One region of the Lysinibacillus sp. Bpr_S20 genome, then DNA from elsewhere that is predicted to be linked to it. Evidence: riboswitches for the same ligand, from Rfam matches in the RefSeq annotation. Region 1 holds a riboswitch; each other region holds the start of a gene.
What was found. A riboswitch is a leader RNA that binds a small molecule or an ion and turns the genes downstream of it on or off. The one in region 1 is predicted to bind cobalamin.
Positions count from the first base shown of each region.

Region 2: it holds a riboswitch for cobalamin, as region 1 does, so the genes downstream of both, cobT (nicotinate-nucleotide--dimethylbenzimidazole phosphoribosyltransferase) here and nikA (nickel ABC transporter substrate-binding protein) in region 1, are expected to answer to the same signal.
Region 3: it holds a riboswitch for cobalamin, as region 1 does, so the genes downstream of both, MWJ95_RS05245 (ABC transporter substrate-binding protein) here and nikA (nickel ABC transporter substrate-binding protein) in region 1, are expected to answer to the same signal.

Region 1 is NZ_JALNLQ010000009.1:144,343-151,874, forward strand. Features, by position in the region: gene MWJ95_RS19390 (histidine phosphatase family protein) at 1-314, shown strand, start outside; gene MWJ95_RS19395 (hypothetical protein) at 544-756, shown strand; gene MWJ95_RS19400 (hypothetical protein) at 906-1,895, shown strand; cobalamin riboswitch at 2,004-2,195, shown strand; gene nikA (nickel ABC transporter substrate-binding protein) at 2,336-3,955, shown strand; gene nikB (nickel ABC transporter permease) at 4,027-4,980, shown strand; gene MWJ95_RS19415 (ABC transporter permease subunit) at 4,982-5,794, shown strand; gene MWJ95_RS19420 (ABC transporter ATP-binding protein) at 5,805-6,578, shown strand; gene MWJ95_RS19425 (ABC transporter ATP-binding protein) at 6,591-7,412, shown strand; gene MWJ95_RS19430 (C40 family peptidase) at 7,502-7,532, opposite strand, start outside.
Region 2 is NZ_JALNLQ010000010.1:149,331-156,862, forward strand. Features, by position in the region: gene MWJ95_RS20380 (methionine gamma-lyase family protein) at 1-128, opposite strand, end outside; gene MWJ95_RS20385 (trimeric intracellular cation channel family protein) at 695-1,300, shown strand; gene cobT (nicotinate-nucleotide--dimethylbenzimidazole phosphoribosyltransferase) at 1,404-2,459, opposite strand; cobalamin riboswitch at 2,574-2,750, opposite strand; gene MWJ95_RS20395 (DMT family transporter) at 2,865-3,734, opposite strand; gene MWJ95_RS20400 (PaREP1 family protein) at 4,006-4,401, shown strand; gene MWJ95_RS20405 (rhodanese-like domain-containing protein) at 4,459-4,761, opposite strand; gene hfq (RNA chaperone Hfq) at 5,118-5,348, opposite strand; gene miaA (tRNA (adenosine(37)-N6)-dimethylallyltransferase MiaA) at 5,440-6,342, opposite strand; gene MWJ95_RS20420 (alpha/beta fold hydrolase) at 6,329-7,243, opposite strand; gene MWJ95_RS20425 (glycerol-3-phosphate dehydrogenase/oxidase) at 7,247-7,532, opposite strand, start outside.
Region 3 is NZ_JALNLQ010000002.1:125,911-133,442, forward strand. Features, by position in the region: gene MWJ95_RS05230 (MerR family transcriptional regulator) at 69-458, shown strand; gene MWJ95_RS05235 (class I adenylate-forming enzyme family protein) at 451-1,953, shown strand; gene MWJ95_RS05240 (acyl-CoA dehydrogenase family protein) at 1,955-3,622, shown strand; cobalamin riboswitch at 3,701-3,883, shown strand; gene MWJ95_RS05245 (ABC transporter substrate-binding protein) at 4,239-5,204, shown strand; gene MWJ95_RS05250 (FecCD family ABC transporter permease) at 5,201-6,202, shown strand; gene MWJ95_RS05255 (adenosylcobinamide amidohydrolase) at 6,199-7,532, shown strand, end outside.

The sequences.
Region 1 (7,532 bases):
ATGGAAAAACATTGCCTTGCGATATCGTCATTAATTTACAAACAATCAAAAAAGAATATCCGAATCTGGAAATAGATATGAATGTGTCTCCTGATTTGTGGTCTGGTGGTATTAATACTATGCCTGAAATCGATTTCAATATCATAGTTCAAGAATTTATCGCAAATTTGAAATCGTTAAATAAGGATAAGATTTATATCGTTTCACACGATGGTACGATCACCGCATATCGCCAATTTATTTCTGGGCGAAGTTTATCCAGAAAGGACTTTCCTGATGAAACAGGATGGTTTCAAATTAATGTTGACTTATAACGATCACTTTGAGATGTCTGTTCTAAATGAATGCCTTTCAGCAATACAGGAGCTTTTTTTGAGATAGGGCGCATATAAGAAAAATACGAATAGAAATATAGCTTGCAAAAGCAGGTTATGAACACATACCCTTCAGACAGCAGTTTCGAAATAGCAGTCTGATTTCCATAAGGATAATGTAGAAGTTACATTATGCTATATAACCCATTCTGTGAATGGAAGCCTTATTATGAACGAATTAACTGAATGGATATGGCGAGCAGACTCCCTTTTACCCGAAAGTTTTATGTTGCACGGAGTATCAGTAAAAGTCTTTAACCCAAAACAACTTTTGGCGGAAAAAGAAGTCTATGAACAAATTGGTAGGAAGCCTCGACAAAAGGATATAGAAAACAAAAAGGTTTTGCAGCGTATAATAACTAATCAGAAAATTATGAAGTAACACACCTGAAGTAACTCCTGCAAGAATCAAGCTTTAGAAGTCAATGACAGTACTAACGGAGAAGGGTTTTTCAGTTTCCTCGGAGTTCTTCAGAAAGATCAATTAGTGAGACTAAAATTCTTTTCTCAAGTGAGGTGGAGTTGCAAACTATGAACGCTAATGAAAATCAGCGAATTCTCTATGCGATTTTCGAGAATGAAATAGAAATGCCAATCCTAGATATAACCCATCCCCTTTTTAACGCAAGTATTGATCATCAGGCGTATCATTTGAGCTGTCTTAAGTCAGCTCGGAGCATTGAATCATTAAAGAAGATGCCTAGCTTTATCCTCAACATCTTTGTAAAAATGTCTAATGTCGACAATTCCTATCTTAGCGGAATGCGTACTTTGCTGTACAAACTTGGTCCCAACTTAAGCCCGGGGATTAAATTAAGTTTCCGGGACAAGTGGGCGGTGAAGCAAACATCTTTCATGGGACTTCGGATTAGGCTGAGGGACCTTTGTCAGCGCCAGTCTGAAATTTTGCTGCCTCAGCTCAAGCAATTCCCTGATCGAAACCTTTGTTTCTTCAATATCGCTGGGGGAGCCGCTACCGACAGTATCAATACCCTGATTCTAATTCAAGAATCGGAGCCGGAATTACTGAAGGGACGGAAGATTGAAATCAACATTTTAGATATCGATACTTACGGTCCCAATTTTGCAAAACGGTGCATCGATGTTTTGAAGCAACCAGGGGAACGCTTTCATGATCTTGACATCACCCTCAAAACTATTCATTATGACTGGAGCCAACCGGATGCATTACTAAAGATGAATTTAGAACGTTCCGACTGGATTCAACTCTGTTCATCGGAAGGTGGTCTTTTTGAGTATGGTTCAGATTCAGATATCATCGAAAATTTAAATCATTTCTTTACAAACTCCCCAGCGGACGCTCGGATTACAGGTTCATTAATTTTCGACCGAGCAAATGTAAATCCGGGATACCTCGGTTTTACAGAGTTTATCGGCGTGCAAATCCGATATCTTGGGCTGGAGGGATTGCAGCGAATTTTAACCCAAACCTCTTGGGTTTTAGAAGAATACCATGAAATTGAAAATATCTATATTCTGTTTTCTTTGAAGAAAGCGTGACTTACAATAAAAAGAAGTTTTTAATGTTAGTCATTATTTCGAGAATATTATTATATTCAGAAAATAAAATTGACGTGAACATTTGAGCATGATATGTTTAATACTAATTTCATAGCAATCATTACAAGTTTGAGTGAAAGATCTTTCATTCAATTAAATGGAAAATGGGTGTAAATCCCATGCTGTCCCGCAGCTGTAAATGAGGAGTTTTGTTTCAAATACCACTGAGTTATGACTTGGGAAGGTGAAGCAAAATAATGATTCATGAGCCAGAATGCCTGCTTGTAAGAAGATTCATTGACGATCTACGAAAGATAGGGAGATGGATGGAGGCTTACTTTAAGTAAGATTTTCTGTCCTTATTCTTTTGGAATAAGGTTTTTTTATGCCTTCTTTCTGTAGATTCTTAGTGCACCACGAACAGAGATAGGAGACAGAAAATGAAATTGACAAAGTATTTACTTCCTTTCATGCTTGTTTTGACCTTCAGTTTACTCACTGGCTGTACGAGCACAGATAATGAAAAGGGAGAGACAGCATCGAAACAGCAGACAGACGAAAAAATGATAACGATTGGCTGGCCACTAGATGTAGGACCATTAAATCCCCATACATATTTACCAAATCAAATGACAGCACAAGCAATGGTCTATGAATCATTGGTTGAGTATAACGATGATGGGACAATTACGCCGAAATTAGCGGAAAGTTGGGACATCTCTAAGGATAAAACGGCTTATACTTTCCATTTAAGAAAAGATGTGAAGTATTCAGACGGAACGGCTTTTAATGCAGACAATGTAATTCGTAATTTTGATGCAGTACTAGCCAATCGTGATATGCATGCTTGGATGGGCATGGTCAACCATATTGTGGAGGTTGTAAAAGTGGATGATTCTACTATACGTTTGAAATTGGATGAACCCTATTACCCTGTCTTAAATGAACTTGCTTTTGTAAGACCTTTCCGTTTTTTAGGGGATAATGGATTCCCTAAAGGGGATGCGACGCAAAATTCAATCAAAGCGCCTGTTGGTACAGGCCCATGGGTATTAACCGATTACAAAAAAGACGAATATGCCTTATTTAGTCGAAACGACAACTACTGGGGAGAAAAACCACTTGTTGATAACATAAAAGTAAAAATCATTCCTGATTCTGAATCGATTTCGTTGGCCTTTGAAAACGAAGAATTAGATTTAATTTATGGTCGAGGCATTATTAGTTTAGATAACTATACGTTTTTAAAAGATAGCGGAAAGTATAAAACCACAACATCTGAACCTTTGTCAACGCGAGCGCTGCTATTTAATACACAGTCAGGTCCGTTAGCAGAATTAAAAGTACGTCAAGCGATTCAATATGCAATCAATAAAGAGCAAATGGTTGAGACGATTACAAATAGTACAGAAAAGGTTGCGAATACACTATTTTGGGATGCTATTCCTTATGCCAATATTGATTTAGCGCCAATAATAAATAATCCTAAAAAGGCGCAACAATTGCTAGACGAAGCGGGATGGAAGCTACAGAAGGGCGAAAAAATTCGTACTAAAAACGGACAACCGCTCACATTAGATTTAATTTACATTGCAACAGATGCGATTCAAAAGCCAATGGCGGAATACATGCAAGGTGAACTAGCAAAAATAGGCGTACAGTTGAATTTAGAAGGCGCAGATGTGATGGTAGGTCTGCAAAAATTAATGGATGATCAAGTTGATATTAATTTCTGGCGTACAAATGGACCACCAACAGATCCACATAGCTTTGCTAATGAATCAGCTACACCAAACGCTAATGGTGTCTATGAAGCGAAATTAGGCTTACAAAATGCCAAAGAAATCGATAATAAAATCCATCAATTATTAGTAGGTACAGATGAAAAGGAGCGAGTGCAACTGTATACGGATATTTTAACAATGTTCCATGACCAAGCACTATTCTATCCTATATCTTACGAAACAAATACCGTGATTTATCAGCCATATATGAAGGATTTTGCTCCACGTGCCTCTGAATATGATATTCCATATGCACAAATGGATAAAGAAAAATAAGTATAGAAGAGAGAGTATGTCGATCAAAGACAGCTCTCTCTTTATCATAGGATTGATGAGGAAGTGACAGCATGTATGAATCGACATGGATGTTTTGTTTAAAAAGAATTTTGACATTGCCATTTGTATTATTGGGCGTATCCATCCTGACCTTTGTATTTATTCGTTTCGTTCCAGTAGAGCCTGCTGAGGTTATGCTTAGAATGGCAAGAGTTGCGCCAACAGCAGAAGCCATTCAAGCATTACGTGAAGAACTGGGGACAGACAAACCTTTTCTTCTTCAATATTTGCTTTGGGTAAAAGGAATTTTGCATTTAGATTTTGGTACATCCTTTGTTAGTAAATTACCAGTAGCACATGAGCTTTTCGCTAAATTACCCGCAACCATTGAATTAGCGGTTGCGTCATTTGTGCTTATTTTAGGATTAAGTCTGCCATTAGGGATCATAAGCGCGTTGTATAAGCATTCCATCATCGATAAAATCATAAGACTATTGACTATTATGAGCATATCCATTCCAACATTTTGGTTAGGTTTTTTATTACTTTATCTATTTAGCTTGAAATTAGGCCTATTCCCGACAAATGGAAAGGGCACACTAGCCCATCTAGTTTTACCTGCATTCACATTAGCTTTACCGACAATTGGACTGTTCGTCCAGTTTATTCGTTCAACGATCATTGAAGAATTACAACAGCAATATGTTCAATATGCTCAGCTAAGGGGATTAAAAAATTCTGTTATCCTCGTCCGCCATGTTTTAAGAAATGCCATTATACCATTAACTACTTTGTTAGGTATGACGCTTGGTAATTTACTAGGTGGTGCAGTCATTGTGGAGCAGGTTTTTAGTTGGCCTGGACTAGGTAGGTATTTAATAGAATCCATTATGAACAGGGATTATCCAGTTGTACAATGCTATGTAATAATTATTGCTGTCATCTATGTGCTTGTAAACTTATGTACAGATGTATTACATCGCCTATTGGATCCTCATCTCATGATGAAGGGTAGGAGAGCTTAAAGTGAGCCTTGTACGAAAAGAAAATGTATATGTTAAAAGATTATTTAGTTTAACGTTACTTTTGATCATTGGCTTGCTTGGACTGTTTGCGCCAATTATAATGCCCCATGATCCTTTAGCTATCGATATCTCAAAGAAATTTTTAGGTCCATCTTTGGACTATCCATTAGGGACAGATCATTTAGGAAGATGTGTTTGGTCACGAATGCTTTTAGGTATTCGCTATTCTTTAGGATCGGCGCTCATCATTCAAATAGTAGCCATTCTTTTAGCTGTTCTACTAGGTGCTTTTGTTGCACTGAAGAGAGGGTTAATAGATTTTTTATTTATTCGAATATGTGATATTTTATTAGCTTTTCCGACACTTGTTCTTGCATTTGGACTTTTAGGTTTATTAGGTCCTAGCTTAAAAAATGTATTCATTGCCCTTATTTTTACGCAACTGGTTTATTATTCGAGATGGATTAGAGGATTATTTATCGGGATGAATGAAAAAGGTTTCATCCAAGCAGCAAGAATTAGCGGAACTTCAGGAATCAAGTTAATTATGCGCCATTATATCCCTAATCTACTGCCACCTATCGTAACAATTGTTGTATTAGATATAGGAAAGGTTATTTTAGAAATTGCAGGCTTCTCGTTTATTGGACTTGGCGTGCAGGCCCCGATCCCTGAATGGGGCATGATGGTGAATGAAGGAAAGCAATATATCCGCCAACATCCTGAACTAATGCTTTATCCGGGACTTGCCATCGTCCTCGTTGTGCTATTACTGAATCATTTGGCAAGTAGTTTCAAGAAGCTTGGCCAGTAAAGGGGAAATTATGGAGAAAGTTTTAGAAGTGAAAGACTTAACGGTAAAAATCGGGGAGAAAAATATATTAACCGCTATTAATATGACTGCCTATAAAGGGCGTGTCTTAGGGATTATAGGGGAAAGTGGTAGTGGAAAAACAATGCTTTGCCACGCCATCATGCAATCACTACCGGCTGTGGTGCAGATTACAGAGGGTCAAATCTTCTATCAGCAAGAAAATTTATTGAACGTATCAGCCGCTAAATTAAGAGCGTATCGCGGCAGGCATCTATCTATGATTATGCAAAATCCATCTACAGCTTTTGATCGTATTCAAACGATTGAAAGCCATTTTCGCGAAACATTAAAGGCTCACTTTGTGATGTCTAAAAAAGAAATGAGACAGATTGCTCTTGATGCCATGTATAAAGTCAATTTACCTAATCCAGAACAGCTTTTGCGCTATTATCCTTTTCAATTAAGCGGGGGAATGCTCCAGCGAGTGATGATTGCTTTGTCATTGGCGATTCAAGCATCTCTATATATTGCAGATGAACCAACGACAGCTTTAGATACAGTCAATCAAAAACAAGTATTAACACTATTTGATCGTATTCGCTCGGAAACGGAGGCTGCTATTATTCTTGTAACGCATGATATAGGTGTGATTGCTGAACTAGCTGACGACGTGGCTGTGATGTATCAAGGCGAAATCATTGAGCACGCGAATGTCTATGATTTTTTCGATGCACCTCAGCATCCGTATACAAAGAAACTTTTACAATCAAGAATTGTGTTTTAGAGGTGAAAAAATATGACGCTGCTAGAAGTGAGAAGTATTGAAATGCATTATGATCAAAGACCAAGACCGTTCATGTTCAAACGAGGACAGGAAGCACCTGTATTACAGAAGGTAACATTTTCACTTCAGGAGGGCGAATGTTTAGGAATCGTCGGTCAAAGTGGTTCGGGCAAAAGTACGTTAGGTCGGATTATTTTAGGAATTGAGCGACCGACGAAAGGAGAGGTTCTATTTCAAGGGGTAAATCTTTACGAAACGACAAGCAAGCACAAAAAAATAATCCGTAGAGATTTACAGACTGTCTTTCAAAATAGCTATCATTCATTTAATCCGAAGCAGACGATTTTTGAAATAATAGAAGAGCCTTTCCTTAATTTTGAACATTTCAGTAAAACAGAGAGACAACATAAAGTAAGGGAATTGCTAGACTGTGTGGAATTAGGGAGGACCATTGACCAAAAATATCCTTCGCAACTGAGCGGAGGGCAACAGCAACGTGTCAACATCGCTAGAGCTCTTGCTTTAAACCCAAAATTGATTGTATTGGATGAAGCCATTAGTAGTCTTGATATGATCTTGCAAAAGCATATTATACAATTACTCCAAAGCCTTCAAAAAGATAGGCACCTTGCTTACATTTTCATTTCTCATGATTTACAAGCTACACGTTTTATGTCAGATCGCATCCTCGTGATGCAAAACGGTCAGCTAGTTGAGGAGATTGCTAAAGATGGAGCATACAAGCATCCCGCATCTCTAGAACTATACAATGCTATTTTGCCCTCGCATCCTCGAGAAAGAACGATGAAACATAAAAGATTTTGTAATGTTTAAGTCAGTACAATTAGTACTGGCTTTTTTATAGGTGAAGCAAAAGAACAAAAAAGGCATTTCATCCATAGATGAAACACCGTTTCTTAAAGTTATTGCGCTAATCGCTTAATAAAAGTATCT
Region 2 (7,532 bases), on a different contig from region 1:
GCAGCAAGCACTTTTTGTTGATTGAAGAACGCCATTTCTTCTACCTTTGCATGAAAAGGGCGTACCTTTGCTTCTATTTTAGCAGCTAATGCTAATGTCTCTTCTGTTAGATTGGTTGTAAAAGTCATACTGTTCTTCTCCATTTCACATTTGTTCAAATCTTATCTTAACAATTTGTGAGCCTGCCTGCAAAAATTGCTTTCGTTTCTGATTGCATTACTTGCAAAGTTCAAATTGCAAACTTAAACTATTTTTCTTTGTTATAATAAGTTATTTAATTAGGTGTGTTAAAAACCATTTTTTATACATCCAAATTAATTTGAAGAGGCTGATTTCTGCTACGGGCTACTCGCTTTGTCGCTGACGCTTCGCTTTCGCGCAGAGCAAAGCTTCCTGCGGGCGAGCGTCGAGTAGCCCTTCGCTACAATCAGTTAAAATGGGAATACATAATAAACCTATTTTTTCCTAATCAACACGCCCGTTATTTAATGTCGGATAATTCCAAATTATAAGGCGTTACTTTCTTTGTAATAACTCTTATATACCAAAAAGAAGTCTTTCATGATTTTTAATTACAACAACATCAATTTTTTCTGGACGAAATTGCGTACGGAGGCTTTATCTTCATTCAGTAGGTGTCCAAACACCTACTGAATGAAAACAAAATGATTTATTCAACTAAGGGGTGACAGGGTTGGCTTGGGAGGTTTTTAGTATCATTGGAACAATCGCCTTTGCTATTTCCGGGGCAATAATTGCAATGGAGGAAGAATACGATTTATTCGGTGTCTATATACTCGGTATCGTAACCGCATTCGGTGGTGGAGCTATACGAAATCTATTGATAGGGTTACCTGTAACTACACTGTGGGGGCAGGATATGATGTTTCAAATTGCCATTGCAGCCATTACAATTTTTTTCTTATTTCCGCATCGACTTATTCAACATTGGCATCGCTGGGGCAATATCACTGATGCTATTGGATTATCTGCATTTGCGATTCAAGGTGCTCTGTATGCTGTAAAGCTCGACATGCCAATTAGCGCGGTTATTGTAGCTGCTGTCTTAACAGGGTCAGGTGGTGGAATTATTCGCGATTTATTAGCTAGACGACAACCATTAGTCCTCCGTGATGAAATCTATGGTGTTTGGGCAGCACTAGCTGGGCTTATCATCGGACTTCAACTATTTTCAGGGGATCTCTTTTTATATGTATTATTTGGTGTGATCACAGTACTAAGAATACTTTCCTATATGAAGAAATGGCGATTACCGTTGCGGAGGTTGAATCGAGCATAGTTATACTGTTGCATAATAACAAGCCCAAATATCAAATTTGGGCTTGTTATTTCTTATTTATCTATCCACGGCAGCGACAATAAGCACCCGAAAATTAATAAAGTTACTTTTTCAACAACAACGTAGCTTCTTCTAAAGTAGCCATATTTTTCATCATCGAGCAAGCTGCGTCCAAAATAGGAAAGGCTAACGCTGCACCAGAGCCCTCTCCCAATCGCATATTCATTTGTAGCATCGGTTCAATTCCGAGCATTTCAGCGGCAATTTTAGCACCTGGTTCTTCTGAGGCGTGCGAAGGAATAATATAGTCTTTGACGTTTGGTTCGAGTTCGAAAGCGATAAGGGCAGCGATGGTAGAAATAAAGCCATCAATAACAACAGGTTTGCGATGTGCAGCAGCAGCAAGTATTACCCCAGCCATAGCACCTATTTCTAACCCTCCGACTTTCGCAAGAATATCTATTGCATCCTGACGATTTGGTTTGTTTAATGCAATAGCATTGTGAATGACTTCTACTTTATGCGCTATTCCCCCTGGTCCAACACCTGCGCCAAAGCCTGTTACTTCATTCGGATGACATTCGCGAAGAACCGATAATATGGCAGCACTCGGTGTTGTATTACCAATGCCCATTTCACCTGTCCCGAGTACATTGACCCCTTTTTGGATTTCTTCCGAAGCTACTTCAATTCCTACTTCAATGGATTGAATGGCTTCTTCCCTTGACATAGCAGGACCTTTTGCCATATTGTCCGTTCCGTATTTAATTTTTTTAATAATGACACCCGCATCATGTGGAATATCCTCTTTTACGCCAACATCTACTGTGACAATTTTAGCATCTGTGATTTTTGCGATAGCACAGACACCAGTTCCTCCTCTAGGGAAGTTTAATGTTTGAAAGACCGTCACATTTTGTGGATTTGAGGTCACCCCTTCATCACAAACACCATGATCTGCGGCACAAACAATCATCGCTTTATGATCAATTGCAGGAAATAGTTCGCCTGTAATTCCTGATAATTGCACAGCTAGAGTCTCCAGCTTCCCTAAACTACTAGGCGGCTTACAAAGTGCATCTATGCGTTCCCTTGCTGCCTCCATCATTTTGTGGTCAGCACTTTGAATGTTTTGAATCGTTTGTTGTAATAATTGCATGAAAATTTCCCCTTTCTTTTTTGCCCTTGTTACTCGAAGAATGATTTAGAGAAAAAAATAAAAAGCCTGTAGTTTATTCATAACAAATAAACTACAGACTTTTCCATCGTCTATATAATACGAAGCAGATAGGCAGGTCTCCTGGCTCAATTTCAACATTTCATAGAACCTTCCCAGCACGATGCTAGTGGCATTCTCTATGAAACTCTCTTTTACAGTGGTGGGACCGCTAAAGCTTTTCACTTTATTCCCTATTCTCCCGCAATGGGCACCTAATGCTTTTATGCAATTACTTTAAATCTACGGCAAAGTGTTTTTTGTGTCAATGTTTTAATTTTTCCGAAAACCTAAACATCAAAAATATTTCTAAATTTGGATATCTACAAAAGGCTTCTTGTTAGTTTACTATTGTGAAATTCGCTTTGTTTTATCTATTTCACTCAGAAATGTTGCGCCAAGTAAAAGGATAGCGCCTAATATTTGTAGGGCCGTCATTTTCTCTCCTAGAATCATCGTCGAAATTACTAATGATGTTAGTGGATCAATATAGCTTAAAATAGCTATACTTTGCCCTTTTAGATGACGCATTCCAAAAAAGAACAAATAGAAGCCTATTCCAGCATGGACAATGCCCAATGCTATAAGTAAACTAATTGATTTTATATCGATTTGAACTATTTGGAACCCATTAGTCCCAAAAAGATAAATGGCAAGAAATAACGCTGCTAAAGCAAGTTGAATAATCGTATTATTTGGCTCTTTTAATCCACGAATATACTTATTGGTGAATGTCACTATTGTATAGAAGCAAGCTGCAATAAGCCCATAGATAATACCGATATAATGTCCACTCGTTTCGGTAGTTTGACTTTGGACAATAAAAAACAGCCCTACTAGTGCAACACAAACATAAAAAATTTTTCTTACTACTATTTTCTCTTTCAAAACGATCGGTGATAAACAAATCACTAGTACTGGAGCAAAATAGTAGCTAAGAGCTGCATTTGCGATGGTTGTTTCCTTGTACGCTTGGAAAAGAAAAATCCAATTACCACATAAGGCTAAGCTCGAAAGTACTAATGGCCATTTGTTTTGCAAAACTGTAGTTTTCGTAAATCTTTCTTTTTTATAAAAGAACATCAATAGTAAAAAACAAGTGCCAATGAGACTCATCCAAAAGGCAATTTCACTTGAAGGTAACTTAATATATTTTGCAAAAACACCGACAGCGCCAAAAATAACCATTGATAAAATAAAAGATAGTTTTCCGCTCATTTCTAATTCCTACTTTCTACATGTATAAAGTCTTCGATATACAGTAGAATCTATTGAGAATTAGCAAGCATTTATCGAATGCCTAAACAGTAGATTCTACTGTAAAGACATTGCTGGGGGTGCAATCGTTCGATACATACTTATCCCTCCTTAACGGATTTAATTGTAACATATTTCTGAATATTCATGCACAAGAATATTAATGCTAGATAAGTTTGGGCGTTCATACAATGTAAGGGTAGGACAAAATCAAAAGATAGGAGAAGAGACGATGGACACAAAAGAGCTAAGAAACGCAATTGCTGAAACATGCGAAAATTATGATAGCCTATATGCTCAGCTAGTAAAACCGATAAACCAAATATTAATCAATGTAGACGCTTCTATAGGAGAAGATACGGCAAATAAAATCATTGAAAACTTAAAGTTATTTCACAGTGGCGATAAAAACATTACTGAATGTCACTTAGATGAGAGCGAAAACTTCTTAAAGGAAGGTATTGAACTTCTTAAGAAAGGAGATCTTGCGAATGGCGCATTACAAATTTACGGTGCTGGTTTAAACTTTGCTAGTTACACTTCAAAGATTCGCGGGCAAAAAAATGTTAATCCATACAAGAATTTCGAAAAAAACTTTAGCCTTATCATGAACTCACTAAAAAAATAAGAACAAGAAAAAAGAAAGAGCAACTATTGATAGGCTCTTTCTCTTTACAGTACGTCATTATTTAAATTCTAACTCTCCATCATAAGCAAGCATGCCGCCTTCAAGGTTTGTTACGTCAAAGCCTTGAGCTTCAAGGTATGCACAAGCATTTGCTGAACGACCGCCTGCCTTACAAACGATAATGTATGGCTTAGAAGCATCTAATTCATCTAATCGCTCTGGGATTGTCCCAAGTGCAATATGCTGAGCACCAGGAATCATGCCCTGTGCCACCTCTTCATCTTCACGAACATCAATAATATATAGGTCTTCGTTTGCATCTAATAGTGCTACTATTTCAGTTGTATCCATTGATTTCATTTGTGTTGTCCTCCAATATGTCGATTTCCTCTTACATTATAGCCTGTAGGCAAAAAAACAGCTAGTGTCAAGAACACTAACTGTTTTAATCTAGTTTTTTAAGGCCCTTCATCATAACGTGGGGTTGATTTCCGTTCCGACTGGGCGCTTTGTAGCTGACGCTTCGCTTTCGCTACAGAAAACATTTGCTGCTGTCGCGCAGATAAAACATTTGTAGCTGACGCTTCGCTTTCGCACAGAGCTTCCTAGGGGCGTCGCTAATCCCTAAGGAGTCGCCCAGTCTTCACTCCAATCAACTTATACACATAGTAAACGTTTTATAAAATCTGATTCCAAAACTTTTGATGATGAATGATCTATTCATCTGTCTCTAAAAAATCCACTTGCTTTCCTGGAACAAATGTTGAAATAGCGTGTTTGTAAATAAGATGTTGTTTGCTATCAGCATCTAGTAATAATACTGTAAAATTGTCATAGGATTTCACCGTTCCTTTTAATTGAAATCCATTCAACAAAAACACAGTTACAAAAACATTATTTTTACGTAGGTGGTTTAAGAATGTATCTTGCAAGTTAATTGATTTCATCAAAAATGCCTCCCTATACTCTCTTTCTACCTCTTCATTCCTATAGTAGCATGTTCTCCCAATTTGGCAATTAGTAATTTTCAGAAATTAATTAAAGTTTTTCGTCATTTTTAACAAAATAGACATCCATTTTATTACGGAAGTAAGTTAGTTGTCTTTTCGCATAACGGCGAGAATTTTGCTTTAAACTATCAACGGCTTCTTCTAATGAACATTTTCCATCAAGGTAATCATATAATTCCTTGTAGCCGATTGCTTGGATGGACTGCACGCCGCGAATATTTTGCTGCCATAAGCCCTTTACTTCTTCTAAAAGCCCTTTTTCCATCATAATATCCACGCGAAGATTAATACGATCATAGAGCTTTTCACGTGACATATTTTGCCCAAGCCCTATAATCACATGATTGTAAAGTGGAACTTCTCCACGATTTTGTGCTTCAGAAGCCTTTGAAACGCCACTAAGCTCAATCATCTCTAATGCACGTATAACACGGCGGGTATTGTTTGGATGAATTGCCTCAGCTGTTTGTGGATCAAGTTTTTTAAGCTTAGCATGCATGGCCTCTGGACCTAATTTCTCTAGCTCTTCATAATAGGCTTTCCGAGCTACCTCATCTACCTGCTCCTCCGTAAATTGAAAATCAAAGAGAACTGCCTGCACATATAAGCCTGAGCCCCCTACAATAATCGGTAGCTTTCCCCGCTCTTGAATTTCCGCAATTTTAGCTCGTACTAATTTTTGATAGTCTGCTACTGAAAAGGACTCCGTTGGCTCTTTGAAGCTTAATAAATGATGGGGGACACCCTCCATCTCTTCCTCAGTAATTTTCGCTGTACCAATATCTAAGCCTCGATAGATTTGCATGGAATCACCGTTGATGATTTCGCCATTATATTTTTTGGCTAATTCAATGCTTAATGCCGTTTTCCCAGAAGCAGTAGGCCCTACGATTGCTACGACCTCTGCCTGCTGTAATTTATCTTGTATCATATTTTTCTAACCACCGTAATAAAAGTTGATAGACTGCCTCTCGGTTATCTTCGTTTAGGATTTCATGTCGCTTATCCTCAAATAGGTAAACCGTCACATCTTGTAGACCCGCTTCTGCAAATTGTTCAGCAACAGCATACACACCTTGGCCTTGTTCTCCGACTGGATCCTTGCTACCACTTATCAATAATATCGGTAAATCTTTCTTTACTTTTGCTATCTCACTTTTACGATTTAACGACATAAAACCTGTTGTTAAATCGACAAAAAATTGATTTGTTGGGATAAAACCGCAATATGGATCATCGATATATTTTTCCACTTCATCCTCTACTGAACATAACCAATCATATGCAGTCTTCGAATTTGGAAACTGTTTATTAAAGCTACCAAAGCTCAGCTTATTTAATAACTTGCTCTCCGTCTCTTTACCGGACTGTTTGGCCAATACTTTTGCTACTAAGTTCCCCATCGTATGCAATGCTGTAACATTACCTGTTCCGCATAAAATCACATTGTCTACTTGATCACCGTACAATTGAATATACCTTCTAGTAATGAACGACCCCATACTATGTCCAAATAAAATCAAAGGTACATCAGCAAATTGTTCATGCAATATTGTTACTACTTCATGCGCATCCTTTACGACACGTTCAAACCCATTTTCTTCAGCAAAGAAACCTAGTGTGCCATTATAGGCTGCCGTTTCTCCATGCCCTCGATGATCATGCATTGTCACTGCATAGCCAGCTTCATTTAGGCTATTGGCAAATTTAACATAACGTCCACTATGCTCCGCCATACCATGCAGAATATGAATATGGCCAATACATGGCTTCGTTGGCTTTAATGTTCGAGTAAACAGAAAATGGCCATCTGACATTTCAATATAACGCATTACTTACACTCCTTCTTCCGCAAAATTTGTTGCATCTAAAATGGCTTGCTCTAATTGAGCTATATAAGTATTTCTTTGTGACTCTGTATAGTGAAAATGTTGTTGCATCACTTGAATGACCTGCTGTTTATAGCGTTTTACTGCATCAATATCAAAGTATAATAAGCCTGTTCGACGAATAAAGAAATCACTTGGTGTGTATACCATTTCCGCTTCTATGGCATAAAGTAGCATGGCATGTAAGGCTAATGGCATCGTACTTCCGTGCTCATGTAAGTATTTCACTTGG
Region 3 (7,532 bases), on a different contig from region 1:
ATAAATCTCGTTGCGGTTTACGCTAACGTCAATGCTATACTAATGGAAAATGGGAGAGGGGGATGCTGTTGAAGACGATTAAAGAAGTGGCTAAGCAGTTTAATGTTTCAACACGGACAATTAGATATTATGAGGAGCTAGGGCTACTTAATCCTAATCGATCATCTACTAATCAGCGAACCTTTTCAAAAAAAGAATTAGCGAAGCTTAAACTTATTTTCCGAGGGAAGCGTTACGGTTTTTCACTTGAGGAGATTAAGGAGATGGTATTGCTGTTTGATCTTGATCGCACAGGCGTACAGCAGTTGGAGCGTACGGTCGAATATGGAGAGCAAAAAATTCAAGAGATTGATAGTAAGATAGCAGAGCTTACACAGATGAAAAACGAGTTACAGCAATTACAAGGCATTTTTATAGAAAAATTAGCGACTTTTAAGGGAGAGATGCACGATGAATAGTTCGAATTTGTTGGCACGTAATGCGCGAAAATACCCTATGAGTGAAGCAGTTGTTTGTCAGGGCAGTCGAATGACTTATCGTGATTTAGATGAGCAGGTGACACGTCTTAGTCATGTCTTATTAGAACAAGGTGTGTGGCAAGGCGATAAAGTTATCCTTTTTATGCCTAATGTTATCGAGTTTGTTGTTAGTTATTTTGCTATTCAGCGTATTGGAGCTATTGTCGTTCCAGTAAATGCGAAATTTACACTGCAAGAGGTTGAGTACGTAGCACAGCATGCTGATGCTAAGGCTATTCTAGTACATGAGGCAATTTTTGCAGCAGTTGACAACATCAAGGTAGTCCCTTTAAAAATCAAAACAGGTCAAGAGCAGGCTGGTTGGCTAAGCTATGAAACACTTATTCAACAGGCAAGCAATCAAACAATTGACTGCCAGTTGAATGAGGATGATGTTTCAACGATTTTATATACATCAGGCACAACGGGGAAACCAAAGGGGGTATTGTTTAGCTATCGCAATATTTTAACTGTAGCGCAAATGATTGCAGTGGAAATGGAAGTAAAGCCAGAAAGCCGAATCCTTCTTATGATGCCGTTGACGCATTCAGCTCCATTACATTTGTTTTTAATGGCGGGAATGCTTATAGGCTCAACAAATGTGTTAACGCCAACATTTACACCAGATTTGTTGATTGATGCAATCGAGCAAGAAAGAACAACACATTTCTTTGGCGCACCTGTCGCTTATTTGTTAACTGCTCAACTGCCAAGATTGCAAACAGCTGATTTATCATCGATGAAATGGTGGATTTATGGTGGCGCACCGTTATCACAAAAAGAAATCCACGCTATCCAAAAAGCTTTCCGAACGGATAATGTGACGTGTGTCTATGGCTTAACAGAGGCGGGCCCAAGCGGTTCGTTATTGTTTGGCAAAGAGCATGCAAGGAAGGCGGGGAGCATTGGTCGACGTGCACCACTTGGAGCGGAGTTACGTATTATCAACGACAATGGTGAAGAAGTCAGTGTTGGTGAAGTAGGAGAAATTGTGTTATTCGGTGAGGGCAATATGCTGGGCTATTACAAAGATGATATCGCAACAAAGGCTGCATTTATAGATGGCTGGCTGAAGACGGGTGATTTAGCTCGTATAGATGAGGACGGTTATATTTGGATTGTCGATCGTAAAAAGGATGTCATTTTGTCAGGCGGTGTGAATATTTACCCGAAAGAAATTGAAGATAGTATGTTGAGCTATGAGGGGATATTTGAAGTTGCTGTAATAGGTGTGCCACATCCGGAATGGGGAGAAACGGTGAAGGCCGTTTATGCCGCTAAAACAGAAATTGACGAGATCGAACTTAAAGCTCATTTGGAGGAGCATCTTGCTAAATATAAAATTCCACGCATCTTTGAACGTGTGGAAGCGCTACCACGAAATGCATCGGGCAAAATACTAAAACAAACCTTGAAGGGGCAAGAGGTGAAATAGCATGAAGGTTTTACAGCGGGAAGAAATGAAAACAACAAACTTTTTTAAAGATAATGATACACTTCAAAAAGTTTTAGAAATGATGCTAGATAAAGAGTTTGTGGAATATGCAACACGTGAGCTAACAGATTTCGGTGAGCTTTGTGCAGGAGATATTGATGTGAGGGCCAAGCATACGGATAGAGAGGGCGAACCTCGATTACAAAGGTATAATGCCTATGGGGAAGAAGTGTCAAAGGTTTGGGTCAATGAAGGGTATAAAAAAACAATTGAAGAGACGTACAATACCGGCATTGTGGGCTATGTGCATAAGAATATTCCGCAACTAGGTAGAAAGGGCAATTATGTGTATAGCTTTGCTCAAGGTTATATACTATCACATGCCGAACCAGGTTTTTATTGTCCGGTTACGTTAACGATGGCAACGGCGTATTTACTGGATCATTACGCGAGTGATGAGGTGAAGGAGCGCTTTTTACCACATGTTTGTGCAACAGGAGAGACGGAGCTATATGAAGGGGCTACATTTTTAACGGAGCGTCAAGGTGGCTCTGATGTTGGTGCGAATGTTGTAGAAGCAAGACAGGAAGGCAATCAGTATCGTTTATATGGGGAGAAATATTTTGCATCTAACGCAGGAATGTGTGGCGTAACTATGGTATTGGCTCGCATGGAAGGGGCTAAGGCAGGCTCAAAGGGCTTAACATTGTTTGCTGTTCCATGGCGAAATGAGGATGGCACTGTGAATAACCTTCGAATTCGGCGTTTAAAAGATAAACTTGGTGTTAGAGCAGTACCTTCTGGTGAAGTAGAATTTGATGGTGCGCTAGCCTATGTTGTAGGTGACCCTGATAAAGGGATTTACTACATGCTCGAGGCGCTTAATTTATCAAGAATTTGCAATGCAGTTGCTTCTATCGGCATTATGCGCCGCGGATATTTAGAGGCGAAGCACTATGTAACAAATCGTCATGCGTTTGGTAAACCTTTAACACAATATCCTATGATTCAAGATACGCTAGGGAAATTCGCTGCCAAGCTTCATGTAGAAGTTGCTACGGTTTTTGATGTTATTCAGCTGTACGATAAAGTAACGAGCGGGCAGGGCAAAAAAGAGGACATCATTTTGAATCGTTTGTATATTGCGATCATGAAAAAAGAAACGGCGGAGCAAGCTGTACATTATGCTAGTGAAGCCATTGAATTACATGGCGGAAACGGCTATATTGAAGATTTTGTTACACCTCGGTTATTACGAGATGCACAGGTACTTACTGTGTGGGAGGGGACTGCGAATATTTTAGCCTTAGAGCTTATTCGTTTAGTTGAAAAGTTTCATGTGCACGAAATGTTTGTCCGTGTCATGGAGGAACGTTTAGAAAAATTAGCTGACAGTCCATTAGTCGAAATTGTAGTGGATCAATTAGCAAAACTAGATTCAACGTTGCAAACATTTAGCCGTTTAGATGATGCTACGAAAACGTTTGAGGCAAAAAAGGTCGCAGAGAAAATGGCGCATTTATATGAAAGTGTGGTAGCGGTCGAATGGGCTCAAAAATTCGGTGGCAAATATGAGAAACTAGCAGATATTTATTTAGAGAACACATGGTCATTGCGTGAATTGGGTGCACCAATGAAAACGGTACAGTATTTTTCGGATATAGTGTAACTTCTTTGGCGCATAATGGATTTAATTGGGGGTCGTCTCGAATGGAGGCGACTTCTTTAATTTTCATGTATAATAAAATCAACTGAAAATTATAAAGGTTCTTTACTTAAGTAAAGTGAAAAGGGAAATCGGTGTAATTCCGATGCGGTCCCGCCACTGTATGTGTGAGTTTTTTCAATCTGCGCCACTGAAAATTTCGGGAAGGCTTGAAAAAGCGTATGTAGCACGAGCCAGGAGACCTGCCTTTATAGAAAACACGTTGTAGCCTACGAGGATAGGATGGTGGATTTTGTCATGGATTTTTTTGTGCAAATTTGACCCCCTCATTGTTTTCTGATGAGGGGTATTTGTTTTGGAAGATGAATGTCGATATATTTAAAAAATGGGCGATAAACTCACAATGTTAGGTGATAAATCGACAAAGTTGGGTGATAAACTCAAAATGTTGGGCGATAAATCTACATAGTTAGGTGATAAACTCAAAATGTTTGTGATAAACCTGCAACATTGAGCAATAAACCACAACATTAGCAGATGAAAATCTGAAAAGTATCGATCAATCAGAAAAACAAGTCGTTAAAAACTATATGCACAGGACTAAGGGGGATTTATTCACATGAAGAAAATTTGGAAAATAGGATTATCAGCATTTTTGGCAATTGGCTTGCTTGCTGCATGTAATACAAAAGAGGCAACAAAAGAAAAGCCCTCATCTACTGAACAACAAGAGGCAACGAAAGTAGATCAAGCAACATTCCCAATGACGTTAACGGATGCTACTGGCAAAGATATTACGCTAGAAGCACCTCCTGAAAAAATAGTCTCTCTCATTCCAAGTAACACTGAAATTTTATTTGGTCTTGGCTTAAATGATGAAATAGTGGGTGTAACAGATAATGACGATTATCCAGTAGAGGCTACTAAAAAAGAAAAGGTTGGCGGCATAGATTATAATATTGAACAAATTGTTGCTTTATCGCCAGATATTGTTCTTGCGCATGCATCGGGTATGAGCTATTCAAAAGGAGCAATTGAACAGCTTGAGGCTGCAGGTGTGAAAGTATTTGTAGTAGCGGATGCAAAAAACTTTAATGAAACTTACACAACGATTGAACAGCTTGGTCGTGCAACAGGAAAACTAGAAGAGGCTAAAAAAATAGTCGCAAATATGAAGGCAAAAGTGAAAGAAGTTGAAACAAAACTTGAGGGTGTTGAGCCAAAGAAAGTCTTTGTAGAATCTTCTGATGAGCCACAAATTTATACAGCTGGTAAAGGTACATTTATGAATGAAATGCTTCAAATGATTCATGCCGAAAATGTAGCAGCAGATTCAAACAACTGGTATGAAATTGATGCTGAACAAATTATCGCAAAAAATCCAGATGTCATTGTTGTCGCCTATAATTATGTACCTGATATTTTAACAAAAATACCGCAACGTCCAGGCTTTGAGACAATCTCTGCCGTGAAAAATAAAGCCATTGTACAAGTCGATGAAAATACGACAAGTCGTCAAGGTCCTCGTTTAGCAGATGGTCTTGAGGAATTAGCAAAGGCTGTCTACCCTGAGGCATTTAAATGAGTAAAACAATTGTAGCCTATGTAACAGCAATTACGCTTCTAATCATTAGCATCTGGTGTGGTGTGGCGATAGGCTCGGTTCATATTCCACTAGAAGTATTGTGGAATAAAGCGGCTGATGAAACAGCTGCCAATATTTTATGGAAAATTCGATTACCTCGAGTCCTGTTGGCAGGGCTTGTAGGGGCGTCACTTGCCATTGCAGGGGCAGCTTTTCAAGGCTTATTAAAAAACCCGTTGGCTGACCCTTATACGTTAGGGGTTTCCTCTGGTGCATCCGTTGGCGCAGTTATGACGATTTTTTTTAGTTTATCAATACCTGTAGTAGGCCATTTTACATTGCCAATCTTTAGTATGATAGGTGCCATATTAACGATGGTAGCTGTCATGGGCTTTGCTAGAATAGTAGATCGCTCGCTAAAAATGGAAACGCTTATTTTAACAGGGGTTATCTTTAGTTCATTTTTAGGTTCCTTGATTTCATTAATGATTGCATTATCTGGTGAGGAGCTACGCCAAGTTATCGGGTGGCTGCTAGGCTCAGTATCTATGCGTGGTTGGCCATATGTTCAGATGATTATTCCGTTTGTCATAATTGGCTCAATAATGCTTTGGACGCAAAGACGCGAGTTAAATGTTTTGTTATATGGTGAAGAACGTGCGAAGCATTTAGGTGTCAATGTTAAACGCAGTAAATATATTATTTTAGTAGGTGGATCTATGTTGACAGGAGCAGCGGTAGCTGTTTCTGGAACAATTGGTTTCGTGGGTTTAGTTGTTCCTCATATGACGAGAATGGTTTGGGGTTCCGATCATCGTCATTTATTGCCATTATCGTTTTTAAATGGGGCAACTTTGCTGATTATTTGTGATTTAGTAGCAAGAACGATTATTACACCAAGAGAGCTACCGATTGGTGTCATTACTGCATTTATTGGGGCGCCCGTTTTTTCCTATATTTTTTATAAACAACGTAGAAGCAAGGGGGTACGGGCATGATTGTTGTTGAACATCTTTCCGGCGGCTATGAAGACGTACCGATTGTCCATGATATAAGTTTTTCCGTTGAAAAAGGCAAAATACTAGGGATTTTAGGGCCGAATGGTAGCGGGAAATCCACACTGTTAAAAGTAATAAGTGGCATACTACCGGCAACCGCAGGCACTATATTAATAGATGGTCATACTATAAGCTCTTACAATGCCCGTGCATTAGCGAAGAAAATGGCAGTGCTACCACAATTACATGCTAATGCCTTTTCAAACAGTGTGCGGGAGGCAGTATCACTTGGACGTTATCCTCATCAAACAGGCTTCTTTTCAAGCTGGACTGATCGCGATGAACAAGCGGTCCAACATGCAATGATGCAAACAGGTGTGAAACGCTATGAACAGACACCGATGGAATTTTTGTCGGGCGGTGAACAGCAAAGAGTTTTTGTCGCGCAAGCTCTTGCACAAACAGCAGAAATATTGCTGCTAGATGAGCCAACGAACCATCTAGATATTGCGCATCAACGACAAATTTTAGATATGGTGCGAAAGGAAGCAATAGAACATGGTTTGACCGTGATTATGGTACTACATGATATGAATTTAGCTGCCCTCTATTGTGATGAATTATTATTAATGGAGGAAGGACGGATGCGGGCATTTGGAGCGCCACATGAAGTATTAATTGCTTCACAAATCGAAGAGGTCTATCATGCCCGAGTGACAACTTATGCACATCCAGAAATTCCAAAGCCTCAAATTACAATGATGCCAGCTTCAGTTGAACATCAGCAGCGTGCTGTCATTAAAAAGGAAAATTTCACTGTTACAGATCATTACATTAAGCTTCAATCAGAGTTTCCGTTGAAAACAGTGTCCTCAGCTGTTCATAATCCGGGTATCGGTTGGTATGATTGTCTGTTAAATCGCTCTGTACCAATAGATTATGTCATTAGTGATGTAAAGAGAGAGGTCGCTGAATTTTTACTAAATGAGCATTTTTCATCAACGAGTACCGTCGTCATGTTAACAGCTGTCCCAACAAATCTTGTTGCTATTAATGAATTTCAAGCTTCTTTTGGCAGCGTCTTAGTAGCTGTGACGGCTGGAGTTGGCAATGCTGTGGATGTGTCTCGCGCACATGAAAGACAAGGTGAACCATATATTGGTACTATTAATACATGGGTCATCGTTAATGGCTGTTTATCTGAAGAAGCGTTTTTCCAAGCAATGATGACAGCGAATGAGGCGAAAACAAAGGCATTGCAATCAGAAAATATTCGTGATGACCTTAGTGGTACAATTGCAACAGGTACAGCAACAGATAGTTTATTGAT